Regions from separate parts of the Pseudoalteromonas sp. T1lg10 genome, predicted to be linked through region 1. Evidence: predicted binding sites of a transcription regulator. Region 1 holds the regulator's gene; each other region holds the start of a gene.
The links. Region 1 encodes ArgR, which controls arginine synthesis, uptake and breakdown. Its sites were predicted from a motif close to ANTGAATANNTATTCANT; they were not measured.
Positions count from the first base shown of each region.

Region 2: the regulator ArgR is predicted to act here: its motif matches at 5,797-5,814, upstream of C2M17_RS06740 (aspartate aminotransferase family protein).
Region 3: the regulator ArgR is predicted to act here: its motif matches at 1,704-1,721, upstream of gltB (glutamate synthase large subunit).
Region 4: the regulator ArgR is predicted to act here: its motif matches at 3,578-3,595, upstream of C2M17_RS14545 (aspartate aminotransferase family protein).

Region 1 covers NZ_PQBV01000018.1:243,052-251,232, reverse strand. The annotation lists gene aceF (pyruvate dehydrogenase complex dihydrolipoyllysine-residue acetyltransferase) at 1-91, opposite strand, end outside; gene aceE (pyruvate dehydrogenase (acetyl-transferring), homodimeric type) at 102-2,768, opposite strand; gene pdhR (pyruvate dehydrogenase complex transcriptional repressor PdhR) at 2,857-3,606, opposite strand; gene mdh (malate dehydrogenase) at 3,889-4,824, opposite strand; gene argR (transcriptional regulator ArgR) at 5,318-5,785, shown strand; gene C2M17_RS07400 (Dyp-type peroxidase) at 5,824-6,720, opposite strand; gene C2M17_RS07395 (ABC transporter ATP-binding protein) at 6,781-7,821, opposite strand; gene C2M17_RS07390 (ABC transporter permease) at 7,821-8,181, opposite strand, start outside.
Region 2 covers NZ_PQBV01000018.1:107,764-115,944, forward strand. The annotation lists gene aroB (3-dehydroquinate synthase) at 1-430, shown strand, start outside; gene C2M17_RS06705 (Dam family site-specific DNA-(adenine-N6)-methyltransferase) at 760-1,638, shown strand; gene C2M17_RS06710 (DUF2970 domain-containing protein) at 1,594-1,773, opposite strand; gene C2M17_RS06715 (hypothetical protein) at 1,786-2,094, opposite strand; gene rpe (ribulose-phosphate 3-epimerase) at 2,352-3,026, shown strand; gene C2M17_RS06725 (HAD-IA family hydrolase) at 3,023-3,685, shown strand; gene trpS (tryptophan--tRNA ligase) at 3,702-4,706, shown strand; gene C2M17_RS06735 (anthranilate synthase component II) at 4,776-5,357, shown strand; gene C2M17_RS06740 (aspartate aminotransferase family protein) at 6,041-7,240, shown strand; gene astA (arginine N-succinyltransferase) at 7,357-8,181, shown strand, end outside.
Region 3 covers NZ_PQBV01000037.1:223,768-231,948, forward strand. The annotation lists gene gltB (glutamate synthase large subunit) at 1-1,590, opposite strand, end outside; gene C2M17_RS09745 (substrate-binding periplasmic protein) at 1,934-2,764, opposite strand; gene C2M17_RS09750 (Grx4 family monothiol glutaredoxin) at 3,016-3,357, opposite strand; gene C2M17_RS09755 (Fe-Mn family superoxide dismutase) at 3,695-4,279, shown strand; partial or broken gene C2M17_RS09760 (PrkA family serine protein kinase) at 4,506-6,427, shown strand; gene C2M17_RS09765 (YeaH/YhbH family protein) at 6,457-7,743, shown strand; gene C2M17_RS09770 (SpoVR family protein) at 7,758-8,181, shown strand, end outside.
Region 4 covers NZ_PQBV01000051.1:283,290-291,470, forward strand. The annotation lists gene C2M17_RS14525 (M3 family metallopeptidase) at 1-1,105, shown strand, start outside; gene C2M17_RS14530 (hypothetical protein) at 1,250-2,158, shown strand; gene C2M17_RS14535 (mechanosensitive ion channel family protein) at 2,212-3,084, shown strand; gene C2M17_RS14540 (Lrp/AsnC family transcriptional regulator) at 3,081-3,509, opposite strand; gene C2M17_RS14545 (aspartate aminotransferase family protein) at 3,670-4,878, shown strand; gene astA (arginine N-succinyltransferase) at 4,903-5,937, shown strand; gene astD (succinylglutamate-semialdehyde dehydrogenase) at 5,947-7,407, shown strand; gene C2M17_RS14560 (DUF1338 domain-containing protein) at 7,447-8,181, shown strand, end outside.

The DNA.
Region 1 (8,181 bases):
CAACTTCAACCTTGTCGCCAACGGCAACAAGAATCTCAGTAACTTCAACCTCATCACCGCCGATATCTGGAACTTTAATTTCAATAGTCATTGCTAACCTCTTAAGCGTACAGCGGGTTAATCTTGTCTGCGTCGATGTTGAATTTCTTAATTGCTTCGGCAATTACAGACTTCTCAACATCACCACGTTTAGCCAGCTCAGTCAGTGCGGCAACTACCACGTAACCTGCGTTCACTTCGAAGTGACGACGTAGGTTTTCACGGCTATCCGAACGACCGTAACCGTCGGTACCTAGTACGCGGTAAGACTCAGCTGGGATAAAGGCACGAATTTGCTCTGCATAGTTCTTCATATAGTCGGTCGCAGCAATCGCAGGTGCATCACCTAGTACAGAAGTTACATAAGGCACTTTTGCCTCTGCTTCTGGGTGTAGCATGTTGTAACGGTCTGCGTCTTGCGCATCACGGGTGATCTCATTGAATGAGGTTACCGAGAATACGTCAGAGGCAATGCCGTAGTCATCGCTAAGGATCTGCGCTGCTTTGCGTACTTCATTCATGATAGTACCTGAGCTTAGAAGCTGTACCTGGCCTTTGCTGCCAGCGTAACTTTCTAGCTTGTAGATACCCTTACGAATACCTTCTTCGGCGCCTTCTGGCATTGCCGGCTGATGATAGTTCTCGTTCATCAGAGTCAGGTAGTAGAAGACGTTTTCTTGGTTCTCACCGTACATGCGACGGATACCGTCTTCGATAATTACAGCAACTTCGTAGCCGAATGTTGGGTCGTAAGAAATACAGTTAGGCACTGTGTTTGCAAGAATATGGCTGTGACCATCTTCGTGCTGCAGACCTTCACCGTTAAGGGTTGTACGACCAGCCGTTGCTCCTAGAAGGAAGCCACGTGCTTGTTGGTCACCGGCCATCCACGCCATGTCACCTACACGTTGGAAACCAAACATTGAGTAGTAGATATAGAATGGGATCATAGGTAGATCGTTGGTGCTGTATGATGTTGCTGCAGCAACCCATGAAGACATTGCACCTAGCTCGTTGATACCTTCTTGCAATACCTGACCACCCTGATCTTCTTTATAGTAAGAAACGATGTCACGGTCTTCTGGACTGTAGTTCTGGCCGCGCGGGTTATAAATACCGATTTGACGGAACAGACCTTCCATACCGAAAGTACGGGCTTCATCGGCAATAATAGGCACTATGTTTTTACCAATGCCTTTGTCTTTAAGAAGTACGTTTAAGGTACGTACGAAAGACATAGTCGTTGAAACTTCACGCTTTTGCTCTTCAAGCAGTGGCTTGAATGCGTCTAACTGAGGTAATGCCAGCTCTTCGCTGAAGTTAGGAAGACGCTGCGGTGTGTAACCATGTAGGGCATTACGACGGGCGTGCAGGTATTCGTACTCTTTCGAACCTTCTTCCAGAGTCAGGTACGGAAGGTTTGCTAAATCATCTTCAGATACCAAGTCATCCAGACCAAGACGGCTACGTAGGTGCGCTACGTGGGTCATGTCCATTTTCTTAACTTGGTGCGCGATGTTCTTACCTTCAGCAGCATCACCCATGCCGTAACCTTTAACGGTTTTCGCAAGGATTACAGTTGGACGGCCTTTGGTTTCTTGTGCTGATTTGAACGCTGCGAATAGTTTCGAAGGCTCATGACCACCACGCTTAAGCGCGAAGATCTCTTCGTCAGTCATATCGGCAACAAGGGCTGCAGTTTCTGGGTAACGACCGAAGAAGTGCTCACGTACGTAGGCGCCATCCTTCGCTTTATAGGTTTGGTAGTCACCATCAAGCGTTTCGTTCATAAGCTGTAGTAGCTTACCTGTTGTGTCCTTAGCCAGTAGCTTATCCCAGCCACTGCCCCACACAACCTTGATTACGTTCCAGCCTGCACCTCTGAATAGACCTTCAAGCTCTTGAATGATCTTGCCGTTACCCATTACAGGGCCGTCTAGACGCTGCAGGTTACAGTTAATTAGGTAACATAGGTTATCCAGACCTTCACGAGCGGCGAATGAAATCGCACCACGTGATTCCGGCTCATCCATCTCACCGTCACCCAGGAAGGCATAAACGCGCTGGTTAGACGTGTCTTTAAGACCACGACCGTCAAGGTACTTAAGGAAACGCGCTTGATAGATTGACGCAATTGGACCCAGACCCATGGATACGGTTGGGAACTGCCAGAACTCAGGCATTAATTTCGGGTGCGGGTATGAAGGAAGACCCTTGCCATCCACTTCCTGACGGAAGTTATCAAGCTGATCTGCAGTCAAGCGACCTTCAACAAAGGCGCGGGCATAAATACCCGGTGAAATGTGGCCTTGGTAATAAACCAGGTCACCGCCGTCTTGCTCGTTTGGAGCACGGAAGAAGTGGTTAAAGCATACTTCGTAGAAGGCTGCTGACGACTGGAAAGACGCCATGTGTCCACCTAAGTCAAGATCCTTCTTAGACGCGCGCAGAACAATCATGATCGCATTCCAACGGATGATAGAGCGGATACGGCGCTCGATATTTACATCACCCGGGTAAGCAGGTTCTTGATCTGCTGGGATGGTATTAACGTAGTTAGTGGTGGTGCCGGTTGGCATATCAACACCGTCTAAACGCGCTTGCTCTAGCACTTGCTCAAGAATGAATTGCGCTCGCTCAACACCCTCTTCACGCACTACAGACTCAAGGGCTTGTAACCACTCTTGGGTTTCTAATGCGTCTACGTCAACTTTATTGACTTCAGACATATGGAGTTTTCCTTATGTTTAAAATACGAATTTAAAATGCTAAAAAGCCCCCGTGCGAGCAAGGCTCCACAGGGGCTTAAAGCGAATTTTATTGTGTGCGGGTACGTCGCAATGAGCGCTCGATACGTGAGTGCTCCTTGGTTGCTTCCAATAATGCCTCTTCGATAAAGGCTAAGTGGGCATTACTGGCTAAACGTGCCTGCTCTGGGTGCCCTTCAATAACGGCTCCCATCAACACTTGACGGTGCTCAGCAAGTTGCTGTGACACCTCGGTTTTCTTCATCAGTACCTGCAGGTTTTGCAGGACATTTTGCTCCAGCAAGGCCTGCATACCGCGCACCAAATGCAGCAAAACTACATTGTGTGACGCTTCGGCGATGCAAAAATGAAAGGCATTGATGGCTTTGGCCTTCGCCGCCAGGTCATCGCTTACCTGAGCGATTTTTTCAAAGCTTTCTTTAACCTTGTCAAAATCAGTTTGGGTACCACGCAAGGCTGCATAGTACGCCGCAATTCCTTCAAGGGCATGACGAAACTCAAGTAAATCAAATTGTGATTCCGGGTGCTTGCTGATCAGCTCGAAAAGCGGATCGCTTAACCCTTCCTCCAACTGGTTTTTCACAAAGGTGCCACCGCCTTGACGACGAGTGACTAAGCCTTTGGCTTCGAGTTTTTGAATTGCTTCGCGCAGCGACGGACGAGAGACTTCAAACTGTTTGGCAAGCTCACGCTCCGGCGGTAATTTTTCACCCGGTGCTAACGAGCCCTCGAGAATCATGTTCTCAAGTTGCGCTAGGATCACATCCGAAAGTTTCGCTGCTTTGACTTTTAATGACATGGTTATCTTTAGCTTCGGGTAAATTGGTCATACCAAAAAGTGCGGATAAGGTATCAGATTCCCCTCAGGCTGTCAAAATTGCCGCTATACACCGCCATTTTTATTCACTTCAGTATGTAAGATATGGACAAAAGTGAAAGTAATTTTCGCTCGGTAACAAATGGTCAAACCAGTTAATTGTATGTAAAAAGGCATAAAAAAAGCCCCTACAGCAATCTGTAGAGGCTTATGCATCCGCGAGTAATACTCAAGGGATGCGACTAACTGCCCAAAGGCGTTAGCTTATTTATTCATGAAGTCGACACCTTCTTGGATGTCTTTGTTCAGAGTTGCAAGCATGTCGTCTTTTGCTTTTTGCTCAAACGCGCTTAGCTCGCCGTAAGAAAGAAGCTCTTCAACACCGTTCTTACCAAGACGTACTGGCTGTGCGAAGAATTGTGCGTCTTCACCATTACCTTCAACGTAAGCGTATTCGATCACGTCTTCACCCTGTAGGCCTTTCACTAGTGATAGGCAGAAACGTGCTGCCGCTGCACCCATTGAAAGTGTTGCGCTACCGCCACCGGCTTTAGCTTCAACAACTTCAGTACCCGCGTTTTGAATGCGTGTAGTCAGTGCTGCGATTTCCTCGTCAGAGAAAGTAGCGCCTTCCACTTGTGAAAGAAGAGGAAGAATCGTAGTGCCCGAGTGACCACCGATCACAGGAACTTTAACCTGGCTTACGTCTAGACCTTTAAGCTCAGCTACGAAAGTCTCGGCACGGATAACATCAAGCGTTGTTACACCGAATACGCGAGCTGGGTCATAAGTACCCGCTTTTTTGAATACTTCAGCAACGATTGGCACAGTGCCGTTTACCGGGTTAGTGATAACACCCACCATGGCTTTAGGACAGTTTTTAACTATGCCTTCAGCAAGAGTCTGGATGATGCTCGCGTTTACGTTGAATAAGTCAGCACGATCCATGCCCGGCTTACGTGGCATACCCGCTGGGATCAAAACAACGTCACAACCGCTTAGTGCTGCATCAAGGTCGTCTTTACCGAAACCTTTTACTGCTACTGCAGTTGGGATGTGTGATAGGTCTACGGCAACACCAGGAACAACAGGCGCTACGTCGTATAGAGACAGTTCAGAACCAGCAGGAAGGCTATTTTTTAGTAGTAAAGATAGCGCTTGACCGATACCACCGGCAGCACCTAAAACGGCAACTTTCATTTTAATTCTCCGTAAATAACGAGACTAGGTTATGTGAGATTAGGGTCATCAGACCTAAAGATGGCCTAAAGATAATGAAAATAGGCGATAAAGACAAATTAATCCGCGTTATTTTGAGGATAATCTCGACCATAGTCGTAAACTTAACTGTAAAGATTCTAGGGTCTGTTTATCTTTGAGGTTTACTTTATGTTCAATCTAAACGCATTCTGGTCACGACGCTCGTTATGGTGCATAGTCATTCTATGTACATAGCGAGTAACACAGAGCAGGATGCGTTTAGATGAACCCGTAGGGCAGCGCTTGTAGCGCATTTCTACTGTGTTGTTACATGTTCATGTAGAATAACTACACCACACATGTGCCGCCTTGTATAAATACACTAGAAACTGCTGAAGAAACAAACAGCAAAGGTCAACAGACCCTACTAAGATGAAATACACTGACTTCTTAGGTAGAATATTGACAACAATTTGCAAAGAAGAATGACATTATGCAAGCGCAAGAAAAACAGGAAGCTTTGGTAAAAGCCTTTAAGGCAATTCTTAAAGAAGAAAACTTTGGTTCACAAGGTGAGATTGTCGACGCCCTTAAAGAACAAGGTTTTGACAACATCAGTCAAAGCAAGGTTTCGCGCATGCTTAGTAAATTCGGCGCGGTGCGAACCCGTAATGCCAAACAGGAAATGGTGTACTGTTTGCCGGCCGAACTCGCCGTACCAACCGCTAAGTCCCCACTGCGCCAATTGGTGATCGATATAGTTCACAATGAAATGATGATCATCATCAACACCAGCCCGGGTGCGGCGCAATTGATTGCCCGCCTGCTCGACTCCTTGGGCAAGGCCGATGGCGTACTGGGCACCATAGCCGGTGACGATACCATCTTTATTGCTCCCGCCAAGGTGTCTGAAATCGATGTCACCTTAGATCGGGTACGCAAACTATTCGATAACGTATAAAAAAAGAGGCGCTCGCCTCTTTTTCTTTGTTCAATTACTTATAAACTTTTCAGTAATTCCACCGAGGGTGCAAAGAAAGCCGCGCCCATATCCGCCTGGGTAAAGTCGAGCCAGGCATCATAATGCAGATAATTACCCAGCTGGCTATTAAGCATTTGCGCAAAGGCATTACCACTGGCGGCGCAGGTCACCGACAGCAGACCTTGTTTATTCATACTCGCAAAGGGCATACCCTGATGTAATAACAACGGCTGGCCCTTTTCATCTTTTAACTCGGTGCACACCGCATGACTGTTGGCGTTAAGCGGCATCAACAGCTCACTGTCAAGACGCGTGCGTCCCATTACCAGCTCCTGATCTTCCTGACTTAGTGCCTGCCAGGACGTGAGGTTATGGGTAAAGCGCTGCACATGGATATAGCTGCCATGCGCAAAATACTCTTCGTCACTGACTAAAGCGGTAAGCATTTTCTGGCGCCCGAAAGGGGTATCCGGAGCATAAACAAAGCCGTTAAAATCGCGACCATCGAGAAAGCGGAAACAGCTGATTTCCTCGACCAGCTCCACCTTCCCTGCCAATAATTGTAAAACCCGCTGACCAAAAAGGTGATTTACGTCTTCACGGTCCGAGCGTATTTGCACAAATAAATCGAATGGCTGCACACCGACGCTATGATCGCTATGACTGATACGAGGAAAACTCGTGAGTGTTGATGGTGTACGTTGGGGGTGTAATAGCGGCCAATACTGAGCGCCGATGGCAACAAAGCTGGCCACCATGGCCTCAGAGAAGCGCTCGTCAAACTCCGTCTGCACATCGAGGAGCTGAGCAAGTTTGCCCTTGAGTGCTTCATCCTGACCATCAAGGACATTAAAAAACAGATGCAAGCCATGTAAGTTAGCTTGCGCGCACACGCCGGATTGCGCTTTGGCCATCTAATTTCCTATGTTTTTATTCTTGGATTGTGCCCGCCTGCGCTGCGGGCTGGGGCTGTTTTAGGCGGTGAAAAAATTCACCGCATGTGAACTAATTGTAATAGATAGCCTTTGTCCCGGCAAAAACTCTTGTTCAGGTTGTTTTACTGGTATTTCAATCTCTTGCCCTAACACCTGCACCCGATACACATACTCGGTGCCGACAAAACGCTTAGACACAACGGTTACAGGCCCCTTGTCATCGCGTATCAGTTGCAAGTCGTGCGGGCGCACGTATAACTGCCCGGTAAGCTCATTGCCCGCCACCGCTTGGTGCGATTGAACCACGCCAAACTGGGTTTCAAAGTGATAGTCATCCTGTTTTTGCGCATCCAGATATAAACCTGAGCCAAGAAACTCGGCCACCACTTTCGAGCGCGGGTGATGAAAAAGCTGCTGCGGTGTGCCCTGTTGAGCAATTTGCCCTTGGTGCATCACAGCTAGGGTATCGGCAAAGGCAAAGGCCTCTTCCTTGGAGTGAGTCACGAAAATCGCCGACACCTGCTGGTCTTTAATAATGCGACGAATATCGGCGATCAGCTGAAAGCGCACCTGATGGTCAATATTGGAAAAAGGCTCATCCAACAACAAGAGGCTAGGCTTATAGGCTAAGGCTCGGGCGATGGCGACTCGCTGCTGCTGGCCACCGGATAACTGATGCGGGTAGCGGTTGGCACAGTCTTCGAGATGGACCAGCGCCAGCATTTCCTTAACCCGCTGCACCTTGTTGGCCCGGGTCATGGCCTTTAAACCAAAGGCGATATTCTGGGCCACATTTAAGTGTGGAAATAGGGCATAGTCCTGAAACATCATGCCCATATTACGATGCTGAGGCGCCACAAAGCGATTATCGTCGCATAAAATGGTCTCGCCGAGACGGATAACCCCTTGATGCGGGCGCAGCAAACCGGCGATGGCCTTAAGAGTGGTGGTTTTGCCGCAGCCACTGGCTCCTAACAGGCAAAGAATTTCGTTATCGCCCAAATGCAGGCTCAGGTTATCCACCACGGCACGCTCGCCATAGTTAAAGCTGATATTGTCTAAATGAAGCTGTGCCGTCATCAGTGTTTTTGCTCCATAGAGCGGTTAATAAAATAAAGCGGAATAAGACCCACAAGGACGATAAACAAGGCCGCCACCGAGGCCAGCTCAAGCTGTTCGTCGCTGACATATTGGAACACATGGGTGGCCAGGGTTTCGAAGTTAAAAGGCCGCAGCAGCAAGGCCGCTGGTAGCTCTTTCATACATTCGATAAAGACCAATAATCCTGCGGTTAAAATGCCCCGCTTCAGAATAGGAATATGTACACTGGTCAGGGTTTGCCTCGCATTGCGCCCCATGGACTGGCTGGCCATATCCAAACTCGGGCTAATACGGCTAAAACTCGATTCTATGCTGCCGTGGGCAATGGCGTAAAAGCGC
Region 2 (8,181 bases), 140 kb from region 1:
AAGGGTGATACAGCGTTGCTGTGCCATTAAGGCGGAGATAGTAGCGGCGGACGAAAAAGAAGCCGGGCTTAGGGCCTTGCTTAATTTAGGTCATACTTTTGGTCATGCTATCGAAGCTGAAATGGGCTACGGCGCCTGGCTTCACGGTGAAGCGGTCGCGGTCGGTATGGTGCTGGCAGCACAACTGGCACACAGCCGAGGCAAGCTAAGTAGTGCCGAGGTTGAGCGTATTATTGCCTTGCTCAAAGCCTATGATCTACCAGTGCAAATCCCAGATGAAATGACTCCTGCGCAGTTTCTTGCCCATATGCGCAAGGACAAAAAAAACAAAGCGGGACGCATTCGCTTTATTCTGCCTAGCCAATTTGGACGTTGTGAATTGGTTGATGATGTCAGCGACGCCGAGCTAGAAACCCTGCTCACACGCTAATACAATCGCTCCTCCTGGCTGTGGCCTATAATGGTCAGCACCAATAAGAAGGTGCAGTGCGCCTTATCATAGTGCCGTTAAAGGCCGGCATGTGCTTACCTGGGCTCAGGCCGTGTCTAAGAATGAACTAACCTCTTAGTTGGCGGCGATACGCATACTAATTGGCGAGGCCCAGCGCTAAGGTAAACAAATAGCGCAGATAAAAGGGGAGATAAACTCGCAACAGTCCCCTGAATTGCGGTAGAATTTGGCGTTGACCCCGGTATTTACATTTACCCTTGTGGTGCACCGGGAGTGAGATAATAATTAAAGATGAGCTAGTAGAATAGATGCAAAAGAAAACCCGTGCTTTCCTGAAATGGGCGGGCGGCAAATACAGTTTGGTCGAAGATATCGCCAAACGTTTAGATCAAGCTCAGGAGCTCACCGGCAGCTCTGCATCTACGCTCGTTGAACCCTTTGTTGGCGCCGGCTCGGTGTTTCTAAATACCAATTTTAAGCATTACGTGCTTAACGATATCAATGCGGATCTAATCAACCTCTATAAAGAATTAGCCCATGCGCCTGATGAGTTTATCAGTGATGCGCGTAAGCTGTTTTGCGAGCTTAATAATGACGCCGATGTCTATTATGGCTTGCGGGCTCGCTTTAACGAAAGTCGCGATGCCTACGAACGCGCCATCCTATTCCTCTATATGAATCGTCATGGTTACAATGGCTTGTGCCGTTATAATCTTAAAGGCATTTTTAATGTGCCTTTTGGAAAATATAAAAAGCCTTATTTCCCCGAAGCGGAAATGTATTTCTTTGCTGAAAAGGCACAGCAAGCCACCTTTACCTGTTTAAGCTATCGCGATGTCTTTGCTTCATTACCGCAAGATGCCGTGGTTTATTGCGATCCTCCCTATGTGCCGCTGAGTAAAACCGCATCCTTTACCAGCTACGCCAAAGGCGGTTTTAACCTGGACGACCAAGCGAACCTGGCCAACTTGGCCGAGCAGGCCGCGGGTGAGCAGCAAACTTCGGTACTGATCTCTAACCACGATACCTTATGGACCAGAAAGATCTATGAGCAGGCGGATATTGATGTGCTCAAGGTAAAGCGCACCATCAGCCCTAAGGGGAATGGTCGCAATAAGGTCAATGAATTGATGGCTATGTATTTATCCGGTCGCCAATACCAGTTGAACCAGGCCAAACACGGCTAGGACAAAAATAACAAACAGGGCAATGGCGAGGGCAATAATGATCTTGGGATTATGATTGCTGAAGTCTTGTTGACGTTTGGCATCGCTTTGTACACCAAAAAAGGCCGCGACCACAGTTTGAATTTGTGACCACATAAGAATTCCTGCCTAGTAGGAGGTATTAGAGAATTGTCGGGCGTTTTCCTTGTTGTCGTTACGGCTAAGCAATTCCAACAAGTCTAAATAATGAAATTGGGCACTGCGACTGTCGCCGGCAAACCAGGCAAACCAGGATTGTTCACCATCAGGATTAGCGCAGTTTTGAGTTTGTTCGCCGTACGCATTGGTATCACAAACGCATTGACTATAGGTTTCAGAGTTAAGAGATGAGCCAGATTGGATAGCAAAAGTGCCAACAATCATAGCAGTAGTTGCAACGCCTGCTAACAACGCATGTTTTTTCAGCACTAACAACATATCCCTCTCCGATCCTTAACTAGTCACTAGAGCTTACGCAAAGTTGTTTAAAAAAACAACTGAACTTTTAAAAATAATTAAACTTTTTACTTTAAAAACAAGGGTGTAATGTTTAATTTATGTTAACGGTTGGGCTTTAACGTTTTGTTTCTAAATAATTCGTCGGGATCGATGAAAAACCTCGCAAAAATAAACATACGCTAACAACTATGCGTATTTTTCGTTAAAGTATAGGCCCCGTTCAAAGGAGCAGTATTATGAAAGACTACCTGATCGCGCCCTCGATCCTTTCCGCCGACTTTGCCCGTCTTGGTGAAGACGTAGAGCGAGTTATTTCCGCCGGCGCCGATGTGGTGCATTTTGATGTGATGGATAATCACTATGTGCCGAACCTGACGTTTGGTCCCATGGTGTGTAAGGCGCTTAGAGATTATGGCATCACGGCACCTATTGATGTGCACCTGATGGTGAAGCCGGTCGACAGCCTGATCCCTGAATTTGCCAAGGCTGGTGCCAGCATTATTACCTTCCACCCCGAGGCCAGCGAGCATGTGGATCGTACCCTGGCTCTGATCAAGGAGCATGGTTGTCAGGCAGGTCTGGTATTTAACCCGGCGACACCGCTGCATATTATTGAGCATGTTATTGATAAGCTGGATGTTATCTTATTAATGTCAGTTAACCCTGGGTTTGGCGGTCAGAGCTTTATTCCTCATACCTTGGAAAAGCTTAAGCAGGTACGTGCCATCATAGATGCCAGTGGTCGTGATATTCGACTTGAGGTCGACGGTGGTGTAAAGGTGGATAATATTGCCGAAGTGGCGGCCGCCGGTGCCGATATGTTTGTAGCCGGTTCGGCTATTTTTAGCCAACCCGACTATCAGGTAGTCATCGAGCAGATGCGCAGCGAACTCGCCAAGGTTGCTCAGTGAAATACCAGGCGCTGATATTTGATCTTGATGGCACCCTGGTCGACAGCGTGCCGGATATGTACATAGCGGTGAACCTGATGCTTACCGATCTGGCTCGACCGGTAATCTCTCACGCCATGGTCAGCCAGTTTGTCGGTAATGGCATAGAGCAGCTAGTGGTGCGTGCGCTCAGTGGTGATATGGAGCCCAATCCGTTGCTAACGGAGCAGGAGATTAGCCGTGCCAACGAGCTGTTCTGCCACCATTATCTTGCGGTGTTGGGCCAGTATTCGCAGCTTTACCCCCATGTTGAAACTGTATTGGCGGCCTTTGCGGCTACGCCCAAGGCTTTGGTCACCAACAAGGCCCGATGTTTTACCGAGGCTTTATTGCAACAGCTGGGTATTGCCAGTCATTTTCAGGTGATTGTGTGTGGCGATGATGGTAAGAAAAAACCTTCGCCCGAGCCCTTGTTAAAGGCTTGCCAGCAGCTTGGTGTCGAACCGGCTCAAGCCTTGATGATCGGCGACTCGAAATCGGATCTGCTGGCGGCACAAGCAGCGGCCATGGATGCCCTGGCTTTGAGCGGCGGTTATCACCAGGGTGAAGACCTGCGCCAGTACAATCCAGAGTACCTCTGTGACCAATTCTTAGATATAATCACCGCCATTAATCGATAAGCAATAAAGGAACATCATGAGTAAACCAGTAGTGTTAAGCGGCATTCAGCCAACAGGTGGTATGACAATCGGCAATTATGTTGGCGCCATTAACCAGTGGCTTAGCTTGCAAGAGCATCATGAAAGTTACTTTATGCTGGTTGACCTGCATGCCATCACCATCCGCCAAGAGCCGGAAGTATTACGCTCGCGTGTGCTTGATGGTGTGGCCCTTTATGCGGCTTGTGGTATCGACCCGGAAAAAGCAGCGTTATTCGTGCAATCTCAGGTGCCTGAGCATGCGCAGCTGGCCTGGGTGTTGAACTGCTACGCGCAAATGGGCGAACTTAACCGCATGACACAGTTCAAGGATAAGTCGGCCAAGCACGCCAACAATGTCAATGTTGGTCTATTTGCCTATCCTGTGTTACAGGCGGCCGATATCCTCCTGTATCAGGCGGATCAGGTGCCGGTAGGTGAAGACCAAAAGCAACACCTGGAGCTGACCCGGGATATCGCCACGCGCTTTAACAACCTTTATGGTGAAGTATTTAAGCTGCCAGAGCCTTATATTCCTGAGTTTGGTGCCCGTGTAATGAGCTTGCAGGATCCATTGAAGAAGATGTCCAAGTCGGATGAAAATCCAAATGGTTACATCATGCTTCTGGACGAGCCGAAGAAGATCGAGAAAAAGCTGAAAAAAGCGGTGACCGACTCTGACGAGCAGGCACGTATTTACTTTGATCGTCAGGAAAAGCCGGGCGTATCAAACTTGTTGACCTTACTGTCGGTAGCAACCAAGCGTTCTATCGATGATCTAGTGCCTGAGTACGAAGACAAGATGTATGGTCACCTGAAGAAGGACACCGCCGATGCCGTGGTAGCCATGATTGAGCCTATTCAACAGCGCTTTAAAGAGATCCGTGCGGATCAGGCGTTGCTGGATCAGATCATGCGCAGCGGCGCCGAGAAAGCCAGAGCGAAGGCAGCGCCGACATTAAAAGCAGTGTACGACGCACTTGGCTTTATTCCGCGTCCTTAAGCGTTAGGGCAGAAATAGACTAATCCAAAGCCAAGCGTGTAAATGCTTGGCTTTTTAGTGGAAGATTCCATGTTATTAATGATCGACAACTACGACTCATTTACCTTTAACTTGGTGCAGTATTTCCAGCGTCTTGACCAGGAAGTCTTGGTTAAGCGCAACGATGAATTGACCCTGGCCGATATTCAAGCGCTTAAACCCGAGCATATAGTGCTGTCGCCCGGACCATGCAGTCCCAATGAGGCGGGTATTTCCCTTGATCTGGTGCGCCGTTTTCAGGGCAGTATTCCTATTCTTGGTGTTTGCCTGGGACATCAAACCATAGCCCAGGCCTTAGGCGCTCAAGTGGTGCGTGCCAGAGAGGTTATGCATGGTAAAACTTCTGTGATACGTACTACACAGCAGGGCGTTTTTGCCGGATTAGACGAGCGCATTGAGGTGTGTCGTTATCATTCCTTGGTGGTGGCCCCGGAAACCTTACCAGCCGAGCTGAAAATTACCGCTTGGACCGAGAATGAGCAGGGGGAGATGGATGAAATCATGGGCTTATTGCATACCGATAAGGCCTTAGAAGGGATTCAGTTTCACCCGGAAGCCATTCTTACCCAGCACGGGTTGGACATGCTAAAGCACTTTATCGAGCGAAATTAACGCACAGAATATAGCAACTCAGCAGGCGCACTTGCTTCAAGTCTAAAGGCGTAGATTATTAGCGCTAATGTGAGTACTAACTTACATCTCTTTATTAAAGAAGACATTGAAGCTTAAGCCTGTGCTTTATTACTTCGCTTAGGTAAGCCGTCATAGTTCAGCGGCGTGGCCAAGATTTTGGTGCAGGCCAATGGCTCTTGCCAGAACCATTGGTTGTAGCAGATGAACGGCGGTTATGCTGTGGCTATCTTGATGTGCAAAATCCTCAACTTACCCCTTGATATGGTATCGATTTAGGTACTTTCACCCAGCAAACTGATGCAAAATAAGCCGTTGCTGAAAATATTTTGTAAATTTTTTACGTATATTCATTCAAATACTGTTCAGTATGTGCTTTGACGGCGGCAACTCATGCCATATGGCTTCTTTATTAATGGCGCTAAAATAGTTATTCACTCAAGGTGAAAATCTACCCTCAATGCCTGTGTTTACGGGGTCTGCATGAAAGCTTTGCATGAGACTTTACGGGTTTTTTCTGAAATAATGATGTTATTCATGTAGTGCTTTGTCCGTCGCCTTAATGGCGGATTTCATAGCCTTGTTAAGAGTGTTGCACTAGCTTTAAGGTCCCCAGACCTGTACTTGGTACCCACTTTTAACGCCAGACTCAATGAGGAAAGAAAATGACAGTTAATCGCGCTTTATTTGATGAAGTAATGGTTCCTAACTACAACCCATCGGATGTGATCCCGGTACGCGGCGAAGGTGCTCGTGTATGGGACCAGCAAGGCCGTGAGTTTATCGACTTTGCCGGTGGTATTGCGGTTAACTGTTTGGGTCATTGTCATCCAGCGCTAGTTACGGCATTAAAAGAGCAGGGCGAGAAACTTTGGCACCTGTCGAATATCTGGACCAATGAGCCGGCACTGCGCCTGGCGAAGAAAATGACCGACGCGACCTTTGCCGAGCAGGTTTATTTTGCCAACTCGGGTGCGGAAGCTAACGAAGCGGCACTAAAGCTTGCTCGTCGCTGGGCCCTAGATAACTTCGGTGCACAAAAATCAAAAATCATTGCCTTTAACCAAGGCTTCCACGGTCGTACCTTCTTTACCGTAACCGTGGGTGGCCAGGCTGCTTATTCAGACGGTTTCGGTCCTAAGCCGGGTGATATTGTGCATTGTGATTACAACGACCTGGAAGCATTCAAGTCATTGATCGATGACAACACGTGTGCGGTTATGATGGAGCCACTGCAAGGTGAAGGCGGCATCATTGCTCCTGAAGCTGATTTCGTTAAGGGCGTACGTGAGCTGTGCGATAAGCACAATGCACTGCTTATTTTCGATGAAGTACAAACAGGTGTTGGCCGTACCGGTGAGCTTTATGCTTATCAGGGTCTGGGTGTAACTCCAGATATCATGAGCTCGGCTAAAGCCTTGGGCGGCGGTTTCCCTATCGGTGCCATGCTGACCACTAAAGAGATTGCCAAGCACCTTAAGCCGGGTACGCACGGTTCAACCTACGGCGGTAACCCGCTTGCGTGTGCGGTAGCCGAAGCGGCTTTCGACACTATCAATGACCCTGCGGTATTGGCAGGCGTAAAAGAAAAAGAAGCGCTATTTAAGCAACTTCTAAATGATATCAATGCTAAGTACGATGTTTTCAGTGATGTGCGTGGTAAAGGCTTGCTTATCGGTGCAGTAGTGAACGATAAGTTCAAGGGTCGTGCCCGTGAATTCCTGGTTGCCAGCATGGAACAAGGTTTGATGTCGCTTGTGGCCGGTGCCGATGTGGTACGTTTTACACCGTCATTGGTGATCAGCGAAGAAGAGATTCGTGAAGGCATGGCACGCTTTGAAAAAGCGGTTGCCAGCCTAGTTTAAGCACTTCACCGCGGCGTTCTGTCTAACTACTAGAACGCCGGTCAATTTGAAGTTTGGCGCTGCATGGCGCGGCGCCAGGCTTGTTATGGTTTAACCTTTAGGGAGTAAGCGGATCTATGATGGTTCTTCGCCCAATCCGACAACAAGATTATCAAGAGCTGCTCGTTATCGCCGAGGAGTCGGGGCATGGTTTTACCTCGCTGCCACTGAATGAAGAGTTGTTGCAGAATAAGATCACCCGTTCTATTGAATCCTTCGCCAAGCCGACAGCAAAAGCCGGTGATGAAGGCTACTTGTTTGTTCTTGAAGATAGCGAAACCGGTGAAATCGCCGGTACCTGTGGCATTGAAGCTGCGGTGGGTTTAGATGATGCATTTTATCACTACCACCTTTCCAAAGTGATCCACTCGTCTCGCACCTTAGGTGTGTACAAGGCGGTTGATATTCTAACCCTGTGTAACGATTACACCGGCGCCACCGAACTTTGTACGCTGTTCCTGAAGGAAAAATATCGGCAAAAATTTAATGGCAAGTTACTGTCTAAATCGCGTTTCTTGTTTATTAACCAGCACCGTGAGCGTTTTGCTGACACAGTGATCGCCGAAATGCGTGGTGTATCCGACGAGCAGGGCAGCAGTCCGTTTTGGCAGTGGCTTGAAGAGCACTTTTTCAGCATGGACTTCCCCACCGCGGATTACCTGACTGGCATAGGCCAGAAGGTGTTTATCGCCGAATTGATGCCGAAATACCCGATTTACGTCAACTTGTTGAGCAAAGAAGCGCAGCAGGTTGTGGGTCAGGTGCATACCAATACGCGTCCCGCCATTGAATTGCTCAAAAGCGAAGGCTTCACCTTTAACGGCTATGTCGATATTTTCGATGCCGGTCCTACGGTGGAAGCCAAGGTCGACAATATCCGCACTGTTATCAACAGTGGCCTG
Region 3 (8,181 bases), on a different contig from region 1:
CGCCAAAGACATAACATGATTTTCCCGCAGTGGATCTATAGGCGGGTTAGTCACCTGAGCAAATTTCTGGCGGAAATAGTCGAACAGAGATCTATGCCCCTCGGAAAGCACGGCAAACGGGGTATCATCACCCATGGAGCCGGTCGCTTCCTGGCCATTTTCACCCATCACTCGGATCACCTGATCCAACTCTTCATTGGTATAGGCGAACATCTTTTGATAGATAAGCAGGGTCTCTTCGTCGAATGAACGGTTACCCGCCTCTTTATCGCTCAGTAACTCAAAAGGCGTCAGGCGCCTAACGTTTTGCTCAAGCCATTGCTTGTAAGGATGCCGGGCTTTTAGATCCTGATCGATTTCATCGGAATGCCACACCTTGCCATGCAAAGTATCTATGACCATCAGCTCACCTGGGCCTACCCTGCCTTTTTCCACCACCTCATCGGCGGCATAATCCCAGATCCCTACTTCTGAGGCCAGGGTAATAAAGCCGTCCTGGGTCAACACATAGCGTGCCGGACGCAGACCGTTTCTATCCAGATTACAAGCGGCGAAGCGACCATCCGACATCACTATGCCGGCTGGGCCGTCCCAGGGCTCCATATGCATGGAGTTAAAATCGTAGAAGGCGCGTAAATCCTCATCCATGGCGCGGTTTTTCTGCCATGCTGGCGGCACTAACATACGCATGGCTCGGAACAAGTCCATGCCGCCGGCCAAAAACAACTCGAGCATATTATCCAGGCTCGATGAATCCGAACCGCTTTCATTCACAAAGGGCGCCGCGGTCTGTAAGTCCGGCAACAGCGGCGAGGCAAATTTGTAGGCGCGAGCTCTGGCCCATTGGCGGTTGCCCGTGATGGTGTTTATCTCGCCATTGTGCGCCAAATATCTAAACGGCTGGGCCAAAGGCCAGCGCGGTTGGGTATTGGTAGAGAAGCGTTGGTGGAACACGCAGATCGCCGTGGTCATGCGCATATCGGCCAAGTCGAGATAAAAATTAGGCAAGTCTTCGGGCATCATCAAGCCCTTGTAGACGGTCACCAAACCAGACAAGCTGGCGATATAAAAATCCTTATCCTGCTGCAACTGCTTTTCGATTCGGCGCCGGGCGATATACAAGCGGCGCTCTAAATCCTTGGGTCGCCAGCCCTCAGGGGCACTGACAAATACCTGCACAAACTGCGGCAATTGCGCCAAGGCAATATCACCCAGATAACTGGTATCCACCGGCACCTCGCGCCAGCCCACCAAGGTCAGGGTTTCCTGCTCTAATTCTTTTGCCACCAGCGCCTTGGCCGCCTGGGCCTGGACGGGATCCTGACTTAAAAAAAGCATGCCGACAGCATAGTTTTTACCCAGCAACCAATCATTTTCTTTGGCAATAGCACGAAAGAAGCTATCGGGCTTTTGCATCAATAAACCACAGCCATCGCCGGTTTTACCATCGGCAGAAATACCGCCACGATGCTCCATACGCGCCAATCCGGTAATGGCGGTGCGAATAAGTTTATGGCTAACCTGACCGTTGACCTGGGCTATTAAGCCAAAGCCGCAATTATCTTTTTCTAAACTTGAGTCATATAACATGTTGGACCCCTCTCCCCATTGCTACTGCGTGCTAGCTTGGCAATTATTGACCCTTGCTGTGGTGCTAGCGGACCGTCAACGCTAACCCTTTGCATCTGGGGTGTCAACGAAATAACGAATACATATTCACAATCTTGAATATTTTTCATTATTTGTGATCACCATAAAAAGTAAACACCTTGTACTATTTATCCGCTTTATATTCGTTATTTTTAACATGACACCAGTGTCAAAATGAAAAAACGCTAAATTACGTTAAGGTAAACCTGCACTTTACGTTAACGTAAACGAGATCTCATAGTGAATAATTATTCAAAAACAGCGGTAGGTATTCACTGGTTTTTTAATTGTATGCAGGGCAGGCTTGTTTGAGTCGGGACATCAGTTGCGTACGCAACGCCTGTTTCTGCATCTGCGCGATCTCACTATTAGTCTCCAACATTAACCTTTGCCACTGAGGCCGCGCCGTTGACAGCGCAAAATACAAGGGCTGCTCGGTGATAGCCGGTTGCAATACTCGGTAGCTATCGCTGGCGACATTCTGACGCTGAGCCAGGGTGTTTATCACTAGGGGATCGGCCACAATCAGGTTGACTCGCCCCGAAAGTAATAATTGCAGGTTCTGGCTGTCGTCTATGGCTTGCTGCACAATCACGCGACCACCGTCGAGCACTTTGTCCACCTCGGGCGCATTTTGGTAGCCACGTACCACGCCCACAGCATAATCGGACAAGGATTGAGGAGCCGGAGCCTGGGTGAGCTCGCTGTTGGCGGCGCTAATATAATGCACGGGAGTGTGGGCGTAAGGTGAGGACAAGGCTAAATGCTGTAAACGAGTATTGCCTAGCACCACATCGGACGGTGCCGAAGCTTCTATTTCATATTCGGGAGCGAGTATATCCACATGACCCAGCTCCGCCATACGCACAGCACGGGCCCAGGGTAAAAAGCGAAATTCGGGATTGTAGCCGGCCTGTATTATCACCGCCGCCATATACTGAAGCAGCCAGCCACCTTGGCATTCTTGCCGGCCTATGTAGGGAGGCCAATCAAGAGTAGCTACCACCGCCTTGCGCTCTCGGCCGCCATCAAAACTCAGAGTCGCACCCTGCCACATACCTGTGTAACTGTAGTTCTGATTATCAAGTCGGTATTCCAGGGTTACTTGTGTCACCTTGTCTGCTGCTACGACCCACTTAAACGGCCAGCTTGTCGCAAGGAGTAACACGAGTATTCCCTGAATTCGCACTGAGAACATCACCCACTTCCATAGTCACCCATTAATGCCTAGATGAAAGTGTAATAGATGCTGGCGAGATGGAAAGAAAAGAAAAAGAAAAGCCGGCGACTGCCGGCTTAAGTATTATTTTTATCGTTTATCAACGACATAGCCCTTGGTTGCGCCCAAGAGCATAGCCTGTTTGCTTACTCGGCGCTGTCCGCTTCTTTATATTTAGCAGCAGTTTCTTGAATAAGTGGCTGTAATTCACCGCGTTGGAACATTTCGATAATAATGTCACAGCCGCCGATCAACTCGCCTTCAACCCAAAGCTGTGGGAAGGTTGGCCAGTTGGCATATTTAGGCAATTCAGCGCGAATATCCGGGTTTTGTAGAATATCCACGTAAGCAAATTGCTCACCACAAGACATCAACGCTTGTGAAGCCTGCGAAGAAAAGCCGCAGCTTGGTAATTTAGGCGAACCCTTCATATAAAGCAGAATCGGGTTTTCGGCAATTTGCTGTTTAATCTTATCAATGGTTTCCATTAACAACCTCTATTTCAATTTTCGATGCTGGTTTGTATTGAAAACCACCACCGCGACCACAATGTTTAGGGTATGTTAAAGCAAACGGCCAACGCTGGATAGTTTCCCAGGGTAAACGCATGAGCTATTTTTCTCGCAAAGTTAACGAAAAATAGTGCCATGCTTGCTAACATTGGTAAAAGCGAGAATAGCTTACACTTCTTAAAGCGTTGCTGTTTGTTTAAACTTGAGTAAAATACTCGGGAATTATAGTACCACTATAAAGGCTTTCAGTACACCGAGCGCAACGTGCACCCGGTTAAAGCCCATTTTCAAATAAAGACAGATGGAGAAAAACATGGCATTTGAACTACCGTCACTACCTTATGAAATCAACGCTCTTGAGCCGCACATTTCTCAAGAAACTCTTGAGTACCACCACGGTAAGCACCACAACACTTACGTAGTAAAGTTAAACGGCTTAATCGAAGGTACTGATTTCGAAGGTAAATCACTAGAAGAGATCGTATGTTCATCAGAAGGCGGTGTTTTCAACAATGCTGCACAAATCTGGAACCACACTTTCTACTGGCACAGCCTATCTCCAAATGGCGGTGGTGTAGCAACTGGCGCAGTTGCCGATGCTATCAACGCTAAATGGGGTTCTTTCGAAGCGTTCCAAGAAGCTTTCAACGATAAAGCAGTTAACAACTTCGGTTCAAGCTGGACTTGGCTAGTTAAAACTGCCGACGGTTCTCTAGATATCGTTAACACTTCAAATGCAGCGACTCCGCTAACTGAAGCTGGCGTAACTCCTATCCTAACTGTGGATCTGTGGGAACACGCTTACTACATCGATTACCGTAACCTGCGTCCTGATTACCTTAAAGGTTTCTGGGCACTAGTTAACTGGGATTTCGCGAACCAAAACTTCGCTGCTTAATCGCCAAACATTCATGTTAAGGTGAATTAATTTCACCTTGACTAAATGACAAAAAAAGCCTTGTTGTCGGTGTACAACTGGGCTTTTTTTATGCCTGAATCCAACGCCAATCCAGAGGACTAAATTCCTAATATATTTCGCAAATTTTTATAACACTGTCTACGCTTTAAGTAACCGAGTTGCATCTTTGCCTTTCATCTTAGCTTCGGGTTCCTTGGAGGTCGCTATGACAATATTTGAGCATTATCAATCTCGCTTTGAAGCATCCCAAGAAGAAGAATATAGCGTTAGCGAGTTTTTAGAGTTGTGCAAACAAGACAAAACGGCCTACGCCACGGCCGCTGAAAGACTACTGACGGCCATAGGCGAGCCGCAGATGATAGATACCTCGCAAGACTCGATACTCAGTCGCCTATTTTCCAACAGGGTGATCGCCCGCTACCCGGCATTCAGTGAGTTTTATGGTATGGAAGATGCCATAGAGCAAATAGTGTCTTACCTTAAACACGCTGCGCAAGGCCTTGAAGAGTATAAACAAGTTCTGTACTTACTTGGCCCAGTTGGTGGCGGTAAGTCATCCATCGCCGAAAAATTGAAATACCTGATGCAACAGGTGCCGATTTATTGTTTAAAAGGCTCGCCGGTTAATGACCATCCATTAAGCCTTTTTAACGCCATGGAAGATGGCGACCTGTTAGAGAACGAATACGGCATCAAAAAACGTTACTTGCGCACTATAATGTCGCCTTGGGCGGCGAAACGCTTAAAAGAATACAATGGCGACATCAGCCAGTTTAGGGTGGTTAAGCGCTACCCCTCTATTTTAAATCAAATCGCCATCGCCAAAACCGAACCCGGCGATGAGAACAACCAGGATATCTCGGCCCTAGTTGGTAAGGTCGATATTCGTAAACTAGAGCATTTTGCCCAAAATGATCCCGATGCCTACGCCTATTCCGGCGCTTTATGCCTGGCCAACCAAGGCTTGATGGAGTTTGTGGAAATGTTTAAGGCGCCAATCAAGGTGCTGCACCCACTGCTTACTGCAACCCAAGAAGGCAACTATAACGGCACCGAAGGCATTTCGGCCCTGCCCTTTAGCGGTATTATTCTCGCTCACTCCAATGAGTCAGAATGGCAAACCTTTAAAAACAACAAAAACAACGAGGCTTTCCTCGACAGGGTTTATATCGTTAAAGTGCCCTATTGCCTGCGCGTTACCGAAGAAGTAAAAATTTACGATAAGCTATTACAAAACAGTGAGCTATCGACGCTCCATGCGCCCCAGGCACACTCGAGACTTTAGCCAAGTTCTCAGTTTTATCCCGCCTTAAAGAGCCGGAAAACTCCAGTATTTATTCAAAAATGCGGGTTTATAACGGCGAAAGCCTCAAAGATACGGATCCCAAGGCCAAATCCTATCAGGAATATCGCGACTACGCTGGCGTCGATGAGGGGATGACCGGGCTGTCGACACGTTTCTCCTTTAAGATACTGTCCCGGGTTTTTAACTTTGATCACAGCGAAGTGGCGGCCAACCCGGTGCATCTGTTTTATGTGCTTGAGCAACAAATCGAGCGTGAACAATACAGTGCCGAGGTACAAGAGCGTTACTTATCGCACCTTAAGGGCTACCTGATCCCGCAATACGTTGAATTTATCGGTAAAGAGCTGCAAACCGCTTATTTAGAGTCCTACTCCGAATATGGTCAGAATATTTTCGACCGCTATGTGACCTATGCAGACTTTTGGATTCAGGATCAGGAGTACCGCGACCCGGATACGGGGCAGCTATTTGACCGTGCCGCTCTGAACGCCGAGTTGGAAAAAATTGAAAAACCTGCGGGCATCTCTAATCCTAAGGACTTCCGCAACGAAATCGTCAACTTTGTCCTGCGGGCACGGGCGCACAACAATGGCAAAAACCCCTTGTGGACCAGCTACGAGAAGCTTCGCACCGTGATAGAGAAGAAGATGTTCTCAAATACCGAGGATTTGTTGCCGGTTATCTCCTTCAATGCCAAAACCTCGGCGGAAGATCAGAAGAAGCACGAAGACTTTGTTAATCGCATGGTAGCTAAGGGCTACACCCAGAAACAAGTAAGGCTGTTATCTGAGTGGTACTTGCGCGTACGCAAATCACAATAACGCCTTTGAAGTAAGTTGAGGGGAATTTTATGGCGCACTTTATCGATAGGCGCCTGAACGGCAAGAATAAAAGTACGCTTAATCGTCAACGCTTTATTCGACGCTATAAAAAGCAAATTAAGGAAGCCGTTTCAGACGCCATAAACAAACGCAGTGTCACCGATGTGTCCAGCGGCGAGAGCATATCCATACCCGCAAAGGACATCAAAGAGCCGGTGTTTCATCAGGGCAAGGGCGGCTTTCGCGAGCAGGTGCACCCGGGCAATGATCAGTTCAATACCGGCGACAGGATCAAGCGCCCTCCCGCAGGGCAAAGCGGTGGCGCCGGTGAAGGCGAAGCCAGCGACCAAGGAGAAGGCACGGATGACTTTGTGTTCTCCATCTCCAAGGACGAATATCTAGACCTCCTTTTTGAAGATCTAGAGCTGCCTAACTTACAGGAAAACAGCCTCGACAAGCTGGTGCAGATGCGCACCCACAGGGCCGGTTTTTGTAGCGATGGGGTGCCAAGCAATATAGATATCATCCGCTCATTGCAAAGCTCCTTAGCGCGCCGAGTGGCCATGACAGCAGGGAAAAAGCGTGAGTTGGCCGAACTCAAACAAGAACTTATGCACCTAGAGCAACAACCTGTGCCGGAGCAAACTCGTATCAATCAATTGCTGGTGCAAATAGAAGAGCTGGAGCGCCAAATTTCGGCCGTGCCCTTTATCGATAATTATGATCTGCGCTTTCGCAACTATGAAAAACGCCCCCACCCCACCTCCAAGGCGGTGATGTTTTGCTTGATGGATGTGTCCGGATCCATGGATCAGGCCACCAAGGATATGGCAAAGCGCTTTTATATTCTGCTCTACTTATTCCTGACCCGCACCTATAAAGACATTGAGGTAGTGTATATACGCCACCATACCCAGGCCAAGGAGGTCGATGAGCAGGAGTTTTTCTATTCTCAAGAAACTGGCGGCACCATAGTTTCCAGCGCCCTAAAGCTGATGCACCAGATCATTGCCGCCCGCTATTCCTCCAGCGAGTGGAATATCTACGCCGCCCAAGCGTCCGATGGCGATAACTGGGCCGATGATTCCCCTCAATGCGCTGAGGTGCTGAGCAACAAGATTTTACCCATGGTGCGCTACTACGCCTATGTGGAGATCACCAATCGCGCCCATCAAAGCCTATGGCGCGAGTATGAACAATTAGCGGCGCACTTCGGGAACTTTGCCATTAAGCACATTACCTCGGTGGAAGACATTTACCCTATCTTCCGCGAACTCTTTAAAAAAAGTGCAAGCACTACGGCGCAACGCGCCTAGCATAAGGGGTGACTATGACCAAGCCTTTAAGTGACGGCCCAGATTGGACTTTTGATTTACTGGAAGAATATCGGCAGGAGATCAAACGGGTCGCCGAGCACTATAAGCTCGACACTTACCCCAATCAGATTGAAGTGATCACCGCCGAGCAGATGATGGACGCCTACTCCAGCGTCGGCATGCCCATAGGCTACAACCACTGGTCGTTCGGTAAGAAATTTATTCAAACAGAGCAAAACTACCGCCGTGGCCAAATGGGCTTGGCCTATGAAATCGTTATTAACTCCAACCCCTGTATTGCCTACCTGATGGAAGAAAACACCATGGCCATGCAGGCCTTAGTGATGGCCCATGCCTGTTATGGCCACAATTCCTTTTTTAAGGGGAATTATCTGTTTAAAACCTGGACCGACGCCGGCTCCATTATCGATTACCTGC
Region 4 (8,181 bases), on a different contig from region 1:
AATTCAAGCGGCAATTAAGAAAGACGGTAAAGACTTTGAACTACAGCCTTGGGATTGGGCATACTACGGCGCCAAGGTACGTGCCGAGTTGTACGATATCGATGCCAGCCTGGTTAAACCGTATTTTGAAATGAATACAGTGATCAACGATGGTTTGTTCTTCGCCATGAACAAGCTATACGGCATCACCATGAAAGAGCGTAACGACCTACCTACCTATCACGAAGACGTGTTCGTATGGGAAGTATTCAACGAAGACGGCAGCTCTATCGGTCTATTCTACCTTGACCCTTATGCGCGTGAAGGTAAGCGTGGCGGTGCCTGGATGAGTGCTTATGTAGGTCAAAACCACCTGCAAGGCACCAAGCCAGTTATTTACAACGCGCAGAATATTCCTAAGCCTGCCGAAGGCCAGCCTACGCTGATGACCTTCTCTGAAGTAACCACCATGTTCCATGAATTTGGTCACGCTATTCACGGCCTATTTTCTGACGTGAAATACCCGTCATTGGCCGGTACAGCGACCGCGCGCGATTTCGTAGAGTTCCCATCACAGGCGAACGAAGACTGGAATATCGAGCCTAGCGTGTTGGCCAACTATGCCAAGCACTACCAAACAGGTGAGCCAATTCCTCAAGAGCTGTTAAATAAGCTATTGGAATCACACACCTTTAACCAAGGTTTCGATACCACAGAATACCTTGCTGCAGCCCTGCTTGATATGGAATGGCACTCAATCGCCCCAGGTACCAAAATCGATGATGTGGCCGCCTTTGAGAAAAATGCACTGGCCCGTCACGGCATCGACTATTACCCGGCCCCGGCACGTTATAAGAGCTGTTACTTCAGCCATATCTTTGCCGGTGGCTACAGCGCTGGTTACTACGCCTACCTGTGGACCGAAGTATTTGCGGCCGATTCATTCGCCCATATGCAAAACGAAGGTGGCCTAAGCCGTAAAAACGGTGATCACTACCGTAAAGAAGTGCTATCACGTGGTAACAGCCGCGACTTGATGCAAAGCTACATTGAGTTTCGTGGTCAACAACCAACCACTGACGCACTACTTAAACGTCGTGGCCTGGTTGATGGCAACGCCGAATAAGACCTAGCTCAGATGTTAGCTTGACAAGTAGCCAAGCTAAATTTACAAAACGCGGCCACCCGGCCGCGTTTTTTTGTATTTACCCACAAGCATATCCATCACCCTGTTGTTATACTATAGGGCGTTGATTCTTCTGGTGTTGTTATGCTTAAAAAGTCGTTCGTTTTTATCAGCATTATCTCCGTACTGGTCACGGGGATGATTGCCTCGTATCTGATTTATTATCTTTATCAGCACAAATTTGTGACCCTAGATCCGCAATTAAGAGAAGTCTCCGGCATCGAATTCGATAAGCGTGGACGCTTGTGGGCCATCAATGACGGCGGCGACGGCCCATTTTTATATCAGGTCGATGAACAGGGTAAGGTGCAGCAACGCATCGAAGTCACCAATGCTAAAAATATCGACTGGGAGGACATGACTCAAAACGAGTTTGGTCACTTCTTTTTAGGGGATTTTGGCAATAACGAACATAACCGTCGTTGGCTGACCATTTATAAAATTGAAAACCCTATCGACATCAAATCCGGTAAGGCCTTTGCGGAGATCATTAAATTCACCTACAAGGAGCTGTGGGAAGAGCCGCTGACCCCGGAGCGGAAAAACTTCGATTTAGAGGCATTTGTCGAATACAAACATAAGCTCTACTTATTTACCAAAAACCGTACCCAGCCTTTCGATGGTAAAACCAATCTCTATCGCATCGGCAATCATGCCGACAATTACGAGGCTGAGCTTATCGGCTCCTTTAAAACCTGCACCACGGCGGAGAAACTCTGTTGGGTCACCTCGGCGGCCATGAGCCCGGATCGCTCTACCCTGGCCCTGCTCGACTCGACCGATCTTTGGTTGTTTAGAAACTGGCAGGGAGATAATTTTTTCTCCGGCGAGGTAGAAAAAGTAAACCTCGGCATAGTCACACAAAAAGAAGCAGTCACCTTTTACGACAACAACACGGTTGTAATAGCCGACGAAGAGTTTAAGGGCATAGGCCGTAATATCTATATATTTAAGCTCGATGAGCAAAAACTTGAACCCATGGATATAGACTAATAAATCGGCTTGGCTCTTATTGGCCTATAATACAAAAATAAAAGGATACGACTTTGTTAAATAGCCCTTTTTTCGAAAAGCTCACACAGGCGCTAGAGACCGTAGTCTTTAGTTACGGCGGCTCAGAATTCACTCTGGCCAAGCTGATCCAAATTCCACTGATTATTTTAGTGGTGTGGGTTTTGGTACGCTATATCGGCAAGCTGCTACAGAGAAAAATCAGCAATAAGCGTATCGGCCCGGATGCCGCACTGCTGTTTAAACGTATCTACCTGGTGCTGTGCGTTGTTATCATCGTTTTCACCACCTTGGAAGTGCTCAACATTCCGCTTACCGCTTTCGCCTTTGTCTCAGGTGCGGTGGCCATTGGCGTCGGTTTTGGCGCCCAGAATATCATTAACAACTTTATCAGCGGCTGGATTTTGATTTGGGAGCGCCCCATACGCATCGGCGACTTTCTAGAGGTGGGTGATGCCAAGGGCGTGGTGGAAACCATCAATACCCGCTCTACCCGTATTCGTCGCAGCGACGGCGTGCACATGCTGGTGCCCAATAGCCAACTGCTTGAAAATACAGTGACCAACTGGACGCTGATCGACACCATGGCCAGAACCCATGTACGAGTCGGTGTAGCCTATGGCAGCGATGTGGTTCTGGTCGCCAAGTTGCTCAATGAAATACTAAGTGAAACCGAGGCGGTGCTGCAAACCCCAAAACCCACGGTAATTTTTGCAGACTTTGGTGACAGCGCTTTGATATTCGATGCGGTGTTCTGGGTTAACGCCGAGGCCGAGGCCAGTGTACGCAAGGTAAAAAGCGATATTCGTTTTGCTATTTGCGCCAGTTTTGCGGCCCATAATGTAGTGATCTCTTTCCCACAAAGGGATCTGCATATCGACGGTGAGCTAACCCTCAAACGCCATTAGCGCTTAAACTTGGTCTCCAAAATCACCGAGGAGGTGGTGCGCTCTACACCATCAAGATTGCCGATATCATCAAGCAGGTGACTCAGTTTTTCTAAACTTTGCGCCTGCACCAGGGCGATAAGATCGTATTCCCCACTGATGGCATAGAGTTCGGTAATGGCATCAATATGCTTAAGTTCGATATTGGTTTTGGTGGTGAGCTTTTGTTTGACCTTGATAGACACATGGGCGGACACCATGGACGATAAATAGGCATCACCATATTCGACACTGTAGCCCTTAATTACCCCGCTTTCCTCAAGTTTTTGCATCCGGCTTTGCACCGTAGAGCGCGACAAATCTAAGGCGCGGGCGAGATCTGAGATGCTGGCACGGGCGTTGGTTCTAAGCATGGCCAGGAGCTTCTCATCTTGTTTATTTATCATTATGGTTGCCGATTTCGTCATTTTGATAGAGATTATACGCAAATTTATCAATATGACACTGCAAATTTAATGCTTAAGTAGTCAATATAAGGGCCATAATAATCGACTATAATTAGCGGCCATCCATTTTCGAGCCGCTCTCTCATTTTAAAGGTGTGTCATGCAAGTAAACCGCGAACTATTTAATGAAGTAATGGTACCTAACTACAACCCGTCTGAGGTTATCCCGGTTAAGGGCGAAGGCTCTCGCGTATGGGATCAGCAAGGTAACGAGTTTATCGACTTTGCCGGTGGTATCGCCGTTAACTGTTTAGGCCACTGTCATCCAGCTTTAGTTAGCGCCTTAAAAGAGCAAGGCGAGAAAATCTGGCACCTGGCTAACGTGATGACCAATGAGCCTGCGCTGCGCCTGGCTAAAAAGCTAACCGATGCCACCTTTGCCGAAAAAGTGTATTACGCCAACTCAGGTGCCGAAGCGAACGAAGCGGCGCTAAAACTGGCTCGTCGTTGGGCACTGGATAAATTCGGCGCACAAAAATCTAAGATCATCGCCTTTAATAAAGGCTTCCACGGTCGTACTTTCTTCACCGTAACCGTAGGTGGCCAAGCCGCTTACTCTGACGGCTTCGGTCCTAAGCCAGGCGATATCGTGCACTGTGATTACAACGACCTGGAAACATTCAAATCACTTATCGATGACAACACCTGTGCGGTGATGATGGAACCACTACAGGGTGAAGGCGGCATCATTGCCTCTGAAGCAGATTTCGTTAAAGGCGTGCGTGAACTGTGCGATAAGCACAATGCCCTGCTTATTTTCGATGAAGTACAAACCGGTGTTGGCCGCTTAGGTCACCTATACGCTTACCAAGGTCTAGGTGTAACGCCTGATATCCTAAGCACGGCAAAAGCCTTGGGCGGTGGTTTCCCTATCGGCGCCATGCTGACCACTACCGATATCGCCGAGCACCTAAAGCCAGGCACACACGGCTCTACCTACGGCGGTAACCCGCTGGCCTGTGCCGTTGCTGAAGCCGCATTCGACACAGTAAACACCCCAGAAGTGCTCGAAGGCGTTAAGGTACGTGAGCAACTATTCCGTGACGGCTTGGCTGCCATCAACGACAAATACAAGGTCTTCAGTGAAGTACGTGGTCAGGGCCTATTGCTAGGTGCAGTACTGAACGAAGATTACAAGGGACGCGCCCGTGATTTCCTTAATGCCTCTATGGACAACGGCCTAATGAGCCTGGTCGCTGGCATGGATGTGGTACGCTTTACTCCTTCTCTTGTTATTCCAGAAGCGGATATCAAAGAAGGTCTGGCGCGCTTTGAAAAAGCGGTTGCTCAGGTTGTTGCTGCTAAATAACAGTAGCTGGCGACGACTAATCTTATGCTAGTTTTACGACCTATATGCGGTGATGACTTCGCCGCTTTAAAACAAATTGCCACCGAGTCAGGGCACGGCTTTACCTCCCTGCCAGTGGATGATGAGCAGTTACAGGCTAAAATCGCCCGTGCCGAGGCCAGTTTCAACAAGCAGGTCAATGGCCCTGGGGATGAAGGCTATTTGTTCGTGTTAGAAGATACCTACAGCGGCCAGATAGTTGGCACCACGGGCATTGAAGCTGCGGTGGGCATGTCTGTGCCCTTATACCACTATCGGCTGTCAACCTCAGTGCATCACAGCCCCAGCCTAGGTGTTTACAACTCGGTTGAAACCCTGTCCATGTGTAACGATTACACCGGCTGCTCGGAAATTTGTACGCTGTTTTTGCGCGAAGATCACCGCAAAGGCTTAACCGGGCGTTTTCTATCGCGAATTCGCTTCTTATTTATGGCCGAGCACAGTGACCGCTTTAGCGACACCATAATCGCCGAGATGCGCGGGGTGAGCGACGAGCAAGGACATTCGCCGTTTTGGCAATGGCTACAGCAGCACTTTTTCTCCATTGAGTTTCCTCAGGCGGATCACCTGGTGGGCTTAGGGGATAAAACCTTTATCAGTGAGCTGATGCCGAAATATCCGATTTATGTCAGCCTGTTAAGCCCAGAAGCACAAGCCGTGATCGGTGCAGTGCATGAAAACACAGCCCCTGCCCTGCGCTTATTGCAGCGCGAAGGATTTGAGCACCGCGGCTATGTTGATCTGTTCGATGCGGGTCCAACGGTAGAAGCCAAGCTAGGCAACATAGCCACGGTGCGCCAATCCAAGGTGTGTCCGGTATTGATCAAAGAAGATTTGCGACCGCAAGGCATCACCTGGGCGATATGTAATGACAAAGTCAGCGAGTTCAGGGCTATATTTAGCGATGCCGTACAGTATTGCGATATCAAACATCAACTTTATTTAAATGCGCAAACCGCACAAGCGCTTGGGGTGTCCCAAGGTGATTCAGTGCGCTTTTTCGCGCTCTCTAGTCGTTAAGGAATGACTATGCAAGTGCAATTAATTAATAACCAATGGGTTGCGGGTCAAGGCCCGGCGTTTTCATCCATCAACCCAAGTAAAAATACCGAGATCTGGCAAGGCCAAGGCGCCAGTGCCGAGCAGGTAGACGCAGCGGTAAAAAGCGCCCGTGCGGCGCAATTCGACTGGGCACAAACCGAGCTTGGTGAGCGTATCGCGCTACTAGAGCGTTTTGTCGATCAGCTTAAAGCAAACAGCGAAGAGTTAGCGACCACCATAGCCGAAGAAACCGGCAAGCCACTGTGGGAAACACGCACCGAAGTGGGTGCTATGGCAGGCAAGATTGCTATCTCAATCAAGGCTTATAACGAGCGTACCGGTACGGTTGAAAACCCCATGCCTGGCGCTCAAGCCTTTATCCGCCACAAGCCTCATGGTGTGGTTGCGGTATTCGGCCCTTATAACTTCCCAGGCCACCTGCCAAACGGTCATATTGTACCGGCTATTCTTGCGGGCAATACCGTGGTGTTCAAGCCTTCAGAACTGACTCCTAAGGTTGCACAGCACACGCTTGAATTGTGGCTCAAGGCCGGCCTTCCTGCAGGTGTGATTAACCTGGTTCAAGGTGAGATAGAAACGGGTAAGGCCCTGGCCTCACATCAGGATATCGACGGCCTCTTCTTTACCGGCAGCTCGCAAACCGGTCACTTACTGCATCAGCAGTTTGGCGGTCATCCGGGCAAAATTCTGGCACTGGAGATGGGCGGCAATAACCCGCTGATCATTAAAGGGGTGAGCGACATTGGCGCCACGGTACACGATATTGTGCAGTCTGCCTTTATTACTTCTGGCCAGCGTTGTACCTGTGCTCGTCGTCTGTTTATCGAGCAAGGCGACCAAGGCGATGCCATTCTTGAGCGCTTGGTAGCAGTGACTAAAAACATCCAAATTGGCGACAGCTTTGCCGAAGAGCAACCATTTATGGGTGCCATGATCAGCAAAAAAGCGGCGGCGGGCATGCGCTCGGCCTACGAGCAGCTAGTAGCCCAAGGTGCAACATCACTACTAGAGATGAAACATCTAGATGAGAACACCGGCTTTGTCAGCCCAGGTATTGTCGATGTCTCTAACATCACCCTGGCCGATGAAGAACACTTTGGCCCACTGTTAAAAGTGTATCGCTACAGTGATTTCGATGCGGCCATTGATGAGGCCAACAACACCTCATTCGGTCTATCTGCGGGTCTGCTTGGCGACTCGCAAACCGACTATGACTATTTCTTAAAGCGCATTCGCGCCGGTATTGTTAACTGGAACCGTCCAATCACTGGGGCCTCAAGTGCCGCCCCGTTTGGTGGTATCGGTGCCAGTGGCAACCATCGTGCGAGTGCCTACTATGCAGCAGATTACTGTGCTTATCCTGTGGCTTCTGTGGAAGCGCCGAAAAGCACTCTACCAGAAAAATTAGCGCCGGGCTTAATGCTTTAATAGAGAATAATTCACGCGCACATGCGTTAAGGAAAAAACATGCATAACGATGTAAATACATTATTTGAAAAGCTGTGGGACAACTACTTAGAAGTAACGCCTTCAGCGGTAAAGGTTCACGAGCTATTAGGTTCAACGCAGCAAGATGATGTGATCAACGATCATATTGCCCTGCGTACCTTCAACCTGCCTAAAGTAGGCCTGGAAAAACTAGCCGCCCATTTTTTAGCCGTGGGTTACAAGGAGTGTGGTGAGTATCACTTCGAAGCGAAAAAGCTGTACGCTAAGCACTTCGAACATGAAGACCCAACTCAACCTAAGGTGTTTATCTCTGAGCTATTAGTTGAACAGTGCTCTGAAGAGCTGCAAAAAGTCGTTCATGAGATGGTTGAGCAAATCGATGAAGCCGCCGTGACCGCCGATAACTTCTTGTACTCGGGCACTCATTGGCAGGTAAGCCATGAAACATACAAGGCGCTGCTTGCCGAAAGTGAGTATGCGGCCTGGATGGCGGCCTGGGGCTATCGTGCCAACCACTTCACCGTCAGCATTAACCACCTGGCTCAGTTCGACACCATTGAACAGGTGAACCAGAAACTAAAAGATGCAGGCTTTGCGCTTAACACCTCAGGTGGCGAGATCAAAGGCTCTCCGGAAGTGCTACTTGAGCAATCATCCACCCTTGCCGATGATGCCAAGGTGCAGTTCAGTGATGGTGAGTTCGCGGTGCCAAGCTGCTTCTACGAGTTTGCTTTGCGCTATTTGCAGCCAAAC